Acuticoccus sediminis: one gene and its partners. The protein of the gene in region 2 interacts with the protein of the main gene of each other region in a pairwise test. Links are inferred from orthologs where the notes say so. Each region holds a gene or a part of one and is shown on either strand. Other genes may lie near its edges.

What was found.
Region 1: the proteins of dnaQ (region 2) and DLJ53_RS04440 interact in binary tests that used the Escherichia coli proteins (3 or more experiments, as listed by UniProt). The link is inferred for Acuticoccus sediminis from one-to-one orthologs.
Region 3: the proteins of dnaQ (region 2) and dnaE interact in binary tests that used the Escherichia coli proteins (3 or more experiments, as listed by UniProt). The link is inferred for Acuticoccus sediminis from one-to-one orthologs.

Annotation. Positions count from the first base shown.
Region 1 is NZ_QHHQ01000001.1:1,042,912-1,046,025, reverse strand. Bases 143-3,109 are described here. They hold DLJ53_RS04440 (DNA polymerase III subunit gamma/tau), read left to right. Parts: upstream 143-784; coding sequence 785-2,434; downstream 2,435-3,109. Other genes in these bases: recR (recombination mediator RecR), read left to right, coding at 2,780-3,109; DLJ53_RS04435 (YbaB/EbfC family nucleoid-associated protein), read left to right, coding at 2,446-2,772; DLJ53_RS04450 (ATP-binding cassette domain-containing protein), read left to right, coding at 143-568. Outside these bases: more of DLJ53_RS04450, read left to right, coding at 1-142; more of recR, read left to right, coding at 3,110-3,114. UniProt on the Escherichia coli protein: Part of the beta sliding clamp loading complex, which hydrolyzes ATP to load the beta clamp onto primed DNA to form the DNA replication pre-initiation complex.
Region 2 is NZ_QHHQ01000001.1:567,444-570,541, reverse strand. The notes cover bases 144-3,094. They hold dnaQ (DNA polymerase III subunit epsilon), read left to right. Parts: upstream 144-1,236; coding sequence 1,237-1,953; downstream 1,954-3,094. Other genes in these bases: DLJ53_RS02435 (FxsA family protein), read right to left, coding at 2,602-3,094; secB (protein-export chaperone SecB), read right to left, coding at 1,957-2,445; coaE (dephospho-CoA kinase), read left to right, coding at 560-1,153; DLJ53_RS02455 (shikimate dehydrogenase), read left to right, coding at 144-549. In the rest of the region: more of DLJ53_RS02455, read left to right, coding at 1-143; more of DLJ53_RS02435, read right to left, coding at 3,095-3,098. UniProt on the Escherichia coli protein: DNA polymerase III is a complex, multichain enzyme responsible for most of the replicative synthesis in bacteria. The epsilon subunit contain the editing function and is a proofreading 3'-5' exonuclease.
Region 3 is NZ_QHHQ01000008.1:91,197-95,343, reverse strand. Bases 59-4,058 are described here. They hold dnaE (DNA polymerase III subunit alpha), read left to right. Parts: upstream 59-420; coding sequence 421-3,858; downstream 3,859-4,058. Other genes in these bases: DLJ53_RS28010 (ABC transporter ATP-binding protein), read left to right, coding at 59-170. Outside these bases: more of DLJ53_RS28010, read left to right, coding at 1-58. UniProt on the Escherichia coli protein: DNA polymerase III is a complex, multichain enzyme responsible for most of the replicative synthesis in bacteria. This DNA polymerase also exhibits 3' to 5' exonuclease activity. The alpha chain is the DNA polymerase catalytic subunit.

The DNA of each region.
Region 1 (3,114 bases), 480 kb from region 2 along the record:
CGGGCCGTCGGGGGCGGGCAAGTCCACCCTCCTCCTGGCGATCGCCGGCCTGCTGGAGCGGCCGTTCACCGTCTCCGGCACCGTCCGGCTCGACGGGGAGGACCTTTCGACGCTCCCGCCGGAGAGGCGCCGGATGGGGCTGATGTTCCAGGACGCGCTCCTCTACCCGCACATGTCGGTCCTGCAGAATGTCCTCTTCGCAGTGCCGCGCCGCGACAACGGGCACCGCCTGGGGCGAAACGAGCGCCGCGCCCGGGCCGAGGCGAACCTTGCCCGCGTCGGCATGGCGGACGCGGCCGCGCGCGATCCGGACACGCTGTCCGGAGGCCAGAAAAGCCGTGTGGCATTGGCACGCACCCTCGCCTCCGCACCGCGCGCGCTCCTCCTCGACGAGCCGTTCTCGGCCCTCGACCCGGCGCTTCGGGCGCAGGTGCGGGGGATCGTCTTCGATCTGGCGCGGCAGGACGGGCTGCCCGTCGTCATGGTGAGCCACGATCCTGCGGATGCCGAGGCGGCCGGCGGTGAGATCGTCGAGATCCGGCCTTGCCAACAGGGCGGATGGTCCTGATATAGGGAATTGGGAGGTCGGCGGTGGACGGGCCACTCGCCAACCGGGTCAGGTCGGGAACGAAGCAGCCCTAACGAATCCGGTCCGGGTCATTCGCCGGCCTCCTACTTCCCCCCTCACCCGCGCGCCAAGGGGCCTCGCGCGCTATAGGGGCACCGCAGGCATGTGCCCCGCGTGTCCGCGATCACCCGCGGTCGGAGATGAGGGCCGGAGAATTTGTCCGACAGCACCGCACCGTCCGCTACGCCCTATACGGTTCTGGCGCGCAAGTACCGCCCCACACACTTCGGCGAGCTGATCGGCCAGGCGCCGATGGTCCGCACCCTCAGGAACGCCTTCGCCCACGACCGCATCCCGCAGGCGTGGATGCTGACGGGCGTCCGCGGCGTCGGCAAGACGACCACCGCCCGCATCCTCGCCCGCGCCCTCAACTACGAGAAAGACGGCACGCGCCGCCCGACAGTGGAGTTCACCGAGTTCGGCGACCACTGCAAGGCCATCATGGAAGGCCGGCACGTCGACGTCATCGAGATGGACGCCGCCTCCCACACCTCGATCAACGACATCCGCGAGATCACCGACGCGGCGCGCTACAAGCCCGTCTCGGCGCTCTACAAGGTGTACATCATCGACGAGGTGCACATGCTGTCGACGGCGGCCTTCAACGGCCTGCTGAAGACGCTGGAAGAGCCGCCCGAGCACGTGAAGTTCATCTTCGCCACGACCGAGATCCGCAAGGTCCCGGTCACGGTCCTGTCGCGCTGCCAGCGGTTCGACCTGCGGCGCATCGAGGCCGGCGAACTGACCGGGCACCTGAAGTCCGTCGCCGTCAGGGAGGGCATCACCGCCGAGGACGAGGCGCTGCGGCTGATCGCGCGCGCGGCGGAAGGCTCGGTGCGCGATTCGCTGTCGCTGATGGACCAGGCGATCAGCCACGGCGGCGGCGTCATCTCGGCCGAGAGCCTGCGCGACATGCTGGGCCTCGCCGACCGGACGCGCATCGTCGACCTCTTCGAGCTCATCATGAAGGGCGACCCCGCAGGCGCGCTGGCCGAGCTCGCCGCGCAGTACGAGGTCGGCGCCGACCCCGCCGTCATCCTCTCGGACCTCGCCGCCTTCACCCATCAGGTGACGCGCCTCAAGGTGACCAACGGCGAGCCCGACCCCGGCGAGCCGCAGGAGGTTCGCGAGCGCTCCGTCGAGTTCGCCGCCGGGCTCGGCATGGCGGCGCTGTCGCGCATGTGGCAGGCGCTCCTGACCGGCATCCAGGAGGTGCAGTCCGCGCCCAAGCCGCTGATGGCGGCCGAGATGGTCCTCATCCGCCTCACCTACATGGCGAGCCTGCCGGACCCGGACAGGCTGCCGCTCAGCGACGCCCCGCAGGCGCCGGGCGGCCCGCCGGCGCGCGCCCCCGGCGTCCCGCGCACCCCGGCGCGTGACACCGTCGCCAGCGCCCCGCCGCAGCAGCCGCAGAACTTCGCCGACGTGGCCGCGCTGATGGGCTCGCACTCGCTGATCCTGAAGCAGGCGGTCGAGCAGCACATGCGGCTGAAATCGTTCGCGCCCGGCCGGATCGAGGTCTCGCTGACCGAGAACGCCAACGCCGCGTCCGCCGGCCAGCTCGGCCAGAAGCTCACCGAGATCACCGGCGCACGCTGGATCGTCTCGGTCAGCGACGGCTCGACCGCCCCGACCATCCACGAGGTCAGGACCGCGGAACAGATCCGGCTGAAGGCCGAGGCGGGGGACGACCCGCTGGTTAAGGCGATATTAGAGCGCTTCAGCGATGCGGAAATCGTTGAAGTACGTGAGACTACCCAGGGAGCGGAACCGCCGGTCGAACAGGCGCGCGACCGCAAGGGGTGAGAGGAGAAGGCATGGATCTATTCAAGATGATGGGCAAGGCCCGCGAGCTGCAGAGCCGCATGGGCGATCTTCAGGACGAGCTGAAGACCATCGAGGCTCACGGCGAATCGGGCGCGGGCTCCGTCAAGGCGACCATGAACGGCGCCATGGTGCTCACCTCGCTCTCCATCGACCCGGACCTCATGAAGCCGGAAGAGAAGGAAATCGTCGAGGACCTCGTCATGGCCGCCGTCTCGGACGCCCAGGCTAAGGTCCAGGTCCTCGTCCAGGAGCGCACGCAGAGCCTGATGGGCGACCTCGGCCTGCCCCCCGGCATGAAGCTCCCGTTCGGAGGCTGACCGGCCCGTGGCGATCGCCGGTCCCGAAATCGAGCGGCTGATCGCGCTTCTGGCGAAGCTTCCGGGCCTCGGCCCACGCTCGGCCCGACGCGCCGCGCTCCACATGGTGAAGAAGCGCGAGGCGCTGCTGCACCCTCTCGCCGCCGCCCTCGCGGAAGTCGGCGAGCGCGTCACCGTGTGCAGCGTCTGCGGGAACGTCGACACCTCCGACCCCTGCACCGTCTGCGCCGACGCGTCGCGGGATCCGGCGACGCTCATCGTGGTGGAGGACGTCGCCGACCTGTGGGCGCTGGAACGCGCCAGCGCCCTGCGCGCCCGCTACCATGTCCTCGGCGGCACGAT
Region 2 (3,098 bases):
ATCTGGCGCGAGGACGGCAAGCTTCGGGCGACGTCGAGCGACGGGGCAGGGTTCATCGCCAGCCTCGACGAGCAGGCCCCGTCCTGGCGCAGTGCGAAGACCGCGCTCGTCATCGGTGCCGGCGGCGCTGCCATCGCCGTGACCGACGCGCTGGCGACCGCGGGCGTCTCCATCAGGATCGCCAACCGGCGGGCGCAGCGGGCGGAGACGCTGGCCGCGCGCGTCGGCGGCGAGGCGGTCCTGTGGTCCGCGATCCCCCGGGAACTGCCGCACGTCGACCTCCTGGTGAACACGACCTCGCTCGGCATGGAAGGCTCGTCGCCGCTCGAGATCGACCTTTCGCCGCTCCCGGCGCACGCGGTCGTCTCCGACATCGTCTACAACCCTCTCAATACGCCGCTGCTGAAGCAGGCGGAGGCGAGGGGGCTTGCGACGGTCGACGGCCTCGGCATGCTGCTCCATCAGGCGACCGTGGGATTTGAGAAATGGTTCGGACAAACGCCGGAGGTCGACGAGGCGCTCCGGTCCAAGGTGATCGCCACATTATGAGTCCGGAGCGATGAGGACGGTCGGCCTCACCGGCTCGATCGGCATGGGCAAGTCCACCACGGCTGCCCTGTTCCGGGCCGCCGGCGACCCGGTCTACGATTCCGATGCCGCCGTCCACCGCCTCTACGCGGCCGGCGGCGCTGCGGTGGAGCCGGTGGGCGCGGCGTTTCCCGGCACCATCTTCGACGGCGCCATCGACCGCGCGGTGCTGCGCGAGATGGTGCTCGGCGACCCGCACGCGATGGCGCGCCTGGAGGCCATCGTCCACCCGCTCGTGCGGGCGGAGCAGGACGCGTTCCTCGCGGCGGCGCGCGAGGGCCGCGCGCGCCTCGCGGTCCTCGACGTACCGCTACTCTTCGAGACCGGCCGGAACAGGAGCGTCGACGCCGTCGTCGTGGTCAGCGCGCCGGCCGACGTGCAGCGCACGCGCGTCCTCGCCCGGCCCGGCATGACCGAGGCCGCCTTCAAGGCGATCCTCGCCAAGCAGACCCCGGATGCCGAGAAGCGCGCCGGCGCCCACTTCGTCATCGACACGGGGAGCTGCGTCGAGGATGCGGCCCGGCAGGTCGCCGCGGCACGCAAGGCGCTGATGGCGCTCGGCTGAGCCGCCTCTGGAAATCGCCCCGCCGGCGGTGAAATCCGCGGCCGGCTGTGGCATTCTCCGCGACATACTCCAGGAGGCCAGCGTTGCGCGAGATCGTTCTCGACACGGAAACCACGGGGCTCGACCCTGCCACCGGCGACCGCGTCGTCGAGATCGGCGCGGTCGAGGTGCTGAACGCGATCCCGACCGGCAACGTCTTCCACGTCTACATCAACCCCGAACGCGACATGCCGGAGGAGGCGTTCCGCGTCCACGGGATCTCAAGCGCTTTCCTGGCCGACAAACCGGTGTTCGCGCACATCGTCGACGACTTCTGCGCCTTCCTCGGCAGCGACAAGCTGGTCGCCCACAACGCCTCGTTCGACGTCAACTTCCTCAACCACGAGCTGCGGCGCTGCGGCAAGGTCGAGATCGCACCGCATCAGGTGGTCGACACGCTGTCGATCGCCCGCCGCAAGCACGGCGGCGCCAACTCGCTGGACGCGCTCTGCTCGCGCTACGGCATCGATTCCTCGCGCCGGACCAAGCACGGCGCGCTCCTCGACGCCGAGCTTCTCGCCGAGGTCTACCTGGAGCTCACCGGCGGCCGGCAGGCGACCTTCGTCCTCGCCGGGTCGGGTAGCGGCGCGGACCAGTCGTCCGGCCCGGTCCGCCACAAGCCGCGGCCGGTGCCGCTCGCGCCGCGCCTCACCGAGGCGGAGCGCGTCGCCCATGCCGAGTTCATGGCGACCTTCTCGGATTCGATCTGGGCCAAGCTGACGGCCCAGACCGACGGTGCCGCGCCGATTGCGGCGGAGTAGGGGTCAGTTGGTGACCGGCGTCGCGTTGTGCTGCTGCTGCGCCCGCTCAAGGTTGCGGCGGTAGAGCGCCACGAAGTCGATCGGGTCGATCATCAGCGGCGGGAAGCCGCCGTTGCGGACCGCCTCGGCCACGATCTGCCGCGCGAACGGGAAGAGCAGACGCGGACCCTCGATCAGCAGGAACGGCTGGACGTGCTCCGGCTTCATGCCGGCGACGCGGATGACGCCCGCGTACTGCAGCTCGGTCTGGAAGGCGATATCGTTCTCTTCGCCCGCCTTGGCGTCGAGGGTCAGCGTCACTTCAAAGTCGTTCTCGGCGAGCGGCTTGGCGGCGACGTTGACGGCGATGTTGATCTTCGGGTTGGCATCGCGGGTCTGGAGCGAGGCAGGCGCCCGGGGATTCTCGAACGACAGGTCTTTGACGTACTGCGCGAGAACGCGAACCGAGGGTTGAACCTGTCCTTCTGGCGCGCCGGTGGTGGCGTCAGTCATGGTGAGTCCGTTCGTGAACGTGTTTGAGTTCTGGCGCGGGCTAACATTTTGGCCAGGACAATCCTAGGCCCAATGCCATGACGGGAGCGCGAATATGACGCGGGGTGGCAACGGCGCGGCGCGCCCCGGCACGGGCCGGAACGCGGCGCTTGCCGGTCAGCGCTGCTCTTCGCGCCAGGGTGTCGTCGGGTCGGGGCGCACCTCGCTCGACTCGAGGTCGATGACCGGCGGCGGTCCGCCGGTGCGGCGCGGCCCGCCGCCCGGTCCCATCCCGCCGGTCGTGCCGCCGGCGCTATGGATCTGCACCGAGCCGGAGATCTGCTTCCAGAGCCAGCTTCGGACCGAGGGCACGAAGAGCAGGAAGCCGATGGTGTCGGTGATGAACCCCGGGGTCAGAAGCAGCATGCCTGCAATGGCGACGGTGATGGTTTCACCGATGGCGGCCGTCGGAACGCGGCCGGCGCGCACGTCCTCCTGCAGTTTTGCGAAGGCCGAAAGACCCTGCCGCTTCAATAGTGCGGCACCGAGGATTGCTGTCAGAACGATGATCAGCAGCGTCGGCAGGACGCCGATGATGCTACCGACCGTCAAAAAGACGGCGATCTCCGCGATCGGGATGATGAGCAAAATTGCGAATAGGACGGTTCGGATCA
Region 3 (4,147 bases), on a different replicon or contig from region 2:
AGCCGACCGGCAACCTCGACCAGGCGACGGCCGAGACTGTTCGCGACGCGTTCCTGTCGCTCAGCCGGGACACCGGCCTGTCCGCGCTGGTCGCGACCCACAACCAGGCCCTCGCGAGCCAGCTCGACCGCACGGTAACCCTGAAGGAAGGCCGAATCGTCGCGCTATAATTGACGCTATCTGTCGAATAAGTTTCTCGCGAATCACGCTTGATGTTCTCGGAACATTCTACTACGTTCCAATGAGAACAAAGAGAGGTCAGTGATGCAGCGGTTCTTTCTCGATTGTGGTGCGTTCGTTTCCTGTTCGGCCTTCGTCGTCGCCCTCATTCTGTGGATTGACGGAATGCAGGTCCCCCTCGTGTGATCCCATCGGACCGATCCGGCGCTAAGGTGAGCGCCGGTATCTGGGAGGCGCGTCATGTTCGTCCATCTGAGGGTCCACTCGGCCTACTCTCTCCTGGAAGGCGCGCTGCACCTCAAGAAGATCGTGTCGCTTGCAGCGGCGGACAATCAGCCCGCCGTCGCCGTCAGCGACACGGCCAATCTCTTCGGCGCATTGGAGTTTTCGGAAAAGGCGTATGGCGAGGGCGTGCAGCCCCTCATCGCCTGCACCGTCCCCATCCGCCTCGCCGAGCGGATCCAGGGTGGCCGGCGGATCACGCCCATCGCCCGCATGCCCCTGATCGCCACCTGCCCGGACAGCTTCGCCAACCTGCAGCGGCTGATCAGCCACGCCTACCTGAAGTCGGACGGCGAGACCGTCGCCGTCCCGGTCGACGGCCTCGCCCCCTACGCCGACGGCATCATCGCCCTCTCCGGCTGGACCGACGGTCCCGTCGGCAAGACGCTCGAGCTCGGCGAGACCGACGGCGCCGCCGCGCTGTTCGACGAACTTCGCGAAACGTTCGGAGATCGTTTCTATTGTGAGCTCCAGCGCCACGGGACGACGGCGGAGAACACGTTCGAGGCGTTCGCCGTGGGCCTCGCCTACGACAGGGGCGTTCCCCTCGTCGCCACCAACGAGGTCTACTTCGCCAAGCGCGACGACTACGAGGCGCACGACGCGCTGATCGCCATCGCCGAAGGCCGCCGCCTCGCCGACGACGACCGGCGGCGCCTGACGCCGGAACACTATTTCAAGACCCAGGGCGAGATGGAGGCCCTCTTCAGCGACCTCCCGGAGGCGATCGCCTCGACGGTCGAGATCGCCATGCGCTCCCACTTCCGGGTAAAGAAGTGCCCGCCGATGCTGCCGCGCTTCATCGCCGCCGAGCGCAAGGCCCAGGGCCTGCCGCCGGAGGACAAGACCGAGGAGCAGGAGCTGGAGGCCGAGGCCGAGCGGCTCACCCAGATGGCGAAAGACGGCCTAGAACGGCGCTTCGCCACGCGCGGCATGGCGCCCGGCGTCGACCGCGAGGCGTACGAGCACCGCCTGGAGCACGAGCTCGGCATCATCTGCCGGATGAAGTTCCCCGGCTACTTCCTCATCGTCGCCGACTTCATCCAGTGGGCGAAGGCGCACGACGTCGCCGTGGGGCCGGGCCGCGGCTCGGGCGCCGGCTCGCTCGTCGCCTACGCGCTGACGATCACCGACCTCGACCCGCTCCGCTTCGACCTCCTGTTCGAGCGCTTCCTCAACCCGGAACGCGTCTCGATGCCGGACTTCGACGTCGACTTCTGCCAGGAGAAGCGCGACCGGGTCATCCACTACGTCCAGGAGCGCTACGGCCCGGACCGGGTGGCGCAGATCATCACCTTCGGGACCCTCCAGGCCCGCGCCGTGGTGCGCGACGTCGGCCGCGTGCTCGACATGCCGTACGGCAAGGTCGACCAGCTCGCCAAGCTCGTCCCCTCCAACCCTGCCAACCCGATCACCCTCGGCCAGGCGCTGGAGCAGGAATCGAAGCTGCAGGAGGCGAAGGCGCAGGACGGCGAGATCGACCGCCTGCTGCAGATGGCGCTGAAGCTCGAGGGGCTCTACCGCCACGCCTCCACCCACGCCGCCGGCATCGTCATCGGCGACCGGCCGCTGGAGGAGATCGTCCCCCTCTACCGCGACCCGCGGTCCGACCTCCCCGTCACCCAGTACAACATGAAATGGGTGGAATCGGGCGGCCTGGTGAAGTTCGACTTCCTTGGCCTCAAGACGCTCACCACCATCGAGCGCGCAATCGCCCTGATCCCGGACGAGATCGACCTCGATACCCTGCCGCTGGACGACGGCCCCACCTACGAGCTGCTCGCGAGGGGCGAGACCGCCGGCGTTTTCCAGCTGGAAAGTCAGGGCATGAGGAAGGCGCTGGTCGGCATGAAGCCCGACCGGTTCGAGGACATCATCGCCATCGTGGCGCTCTACCGCCCGGGCCCGATGGACAACATCCCGAGCTACAACCGCCGCAAGCAGGGGCTGGAGGAGCCGGACTACCTCCACCCCAAGCTCGAGCCGATCCTGAAAGAGACCTACGGCATCATCATCTACCAGGAGCAGGTGATGCAGATCGCGCAGGTCCTGTCGGGCTACTCGCTCGGCGAAGCCGACCTGCTGCGCCGCGCCATGGGCAAGAAGATCGCCGCCGAAATGGCGGTGCAGCGCGACCGCTTCGTCGACGGCGCGGTGAAGGACGGCACCAGGGCGGCCGACGCGAACCGCATCTTCGACCTCGTCGCCAAGTTCGCGAACTACGGGTTCAACAAGTCCCACGCCGCCGCCTACGCCCTCGTCGCCTACCATACGGCCTACCTGAAGACGCACTACCCGTCGGAGTTCCTCGCCGCGTCGATGACCCTCGACATGGGCAACACCGACAAGCTCGCCGACTTCCGGGGCGAGGCGCAGCGCATGGGCATAAAGGTGCTGCCACCCTCCATCGAGAAGTCGAAGGGCGAGTTCTCGGTGGAGAAGGGTGATATCGTCTACGGCCTCGGCGCCATCAAGGGCGTCGGCTGGCCCCTCGTGCACCACATCGAGGAGACGCGCGCCAAGGCGCCGTACAAGGACCTCTCGGACTTCGCGAACCGCCTCGACCCGAAGGCCGCGCCCAAGCGCTCCATGGAGGCGCTCGTCGCGGCCGGCACCTTCGACGTCTGGGTGCCGGACCGGGGCAGCCTCTCGGCGGGTCTGGAACAGGTGCTGGGCGTTGCCAACCGCGTCGCCTCCGGCGCGGCGGTCGGCCAGAACGACTTCTTCGGCGCCAGCGCGGCGGAGGACATCCGCCTGCCCACCAATGCGGTCTGGACCCCGCACGAGCGGCTGAAGCGCGAGCTCGACGCCATCGGCTTCTACCTCTCCGCGCACCCGCTCGACGACTACCGCGAGGCGCTGGAGAAGGCCGGCGTGCCGCAGTGGCGCGACTTCCCGGCCGCCGTGCGCCGGGGAGAGGGGGCGAAGATCGCCGGCGTTGTCGTCTCACGGCAGGAGCGCCGCACCAAGAGCGGCAACCGGATGGGGATCCTCGCCCTCTCCGACCCGTCCGGCCAGTACGAGGCGATCGCCTTCTCCGACACGCTCGACGCGTACCGGGAGAAGCTCGAGCCGGGGAGCTGCGTCCTCCTTTCCGTGACCGCGCGGGAGGAGGAGGAAGGCATCTCGATCCGCATCGGCCACGTGGAGCCGCTGGAGAAGCTGGCCGCCAAGCAGTCGACGACGCTCACCGTCTTCCTCGACCGCGCCGACGTCATCACCTCGATCGAGCGGCTGATCGGTCATCAGGGGATGTGCACGGTGAAGCTAGTCGCCCTCACCCAGGGCGGCGGCCGCGAGGTGGAGATGGCCCTGCGGGAGCCGCGCGCCGTCTCGCGATCGGTCGCCAACGCCATCAAGTCGATACCCGGCGTGGTCGACGTCGCCTACGCCTGAGCACCCGGCTCCTCTGCATCCTACGCCGGGCCCCGCGCTGGCCGCGATAACGGGCGGCATCCGCTCGCGCCGTCGCGAGGGCCGGCGCGGCAGGGATCCCACACCTTCCGGCCGGATGGTGCGTCGCAACACTGAGATGCGCCGCCCCGGTAGGCCGCGCGGGGATCGGCTGCTATAAGCTCGCCTCAGGAAGTGTGGATCCTGCCCCCCTCCCCGGCGAATGCGACATTCAAGTTCTGGAGCCCGTTCGCGGAATGTGCTCTAGGGACCGATCGCTAAGCGTGCTGCT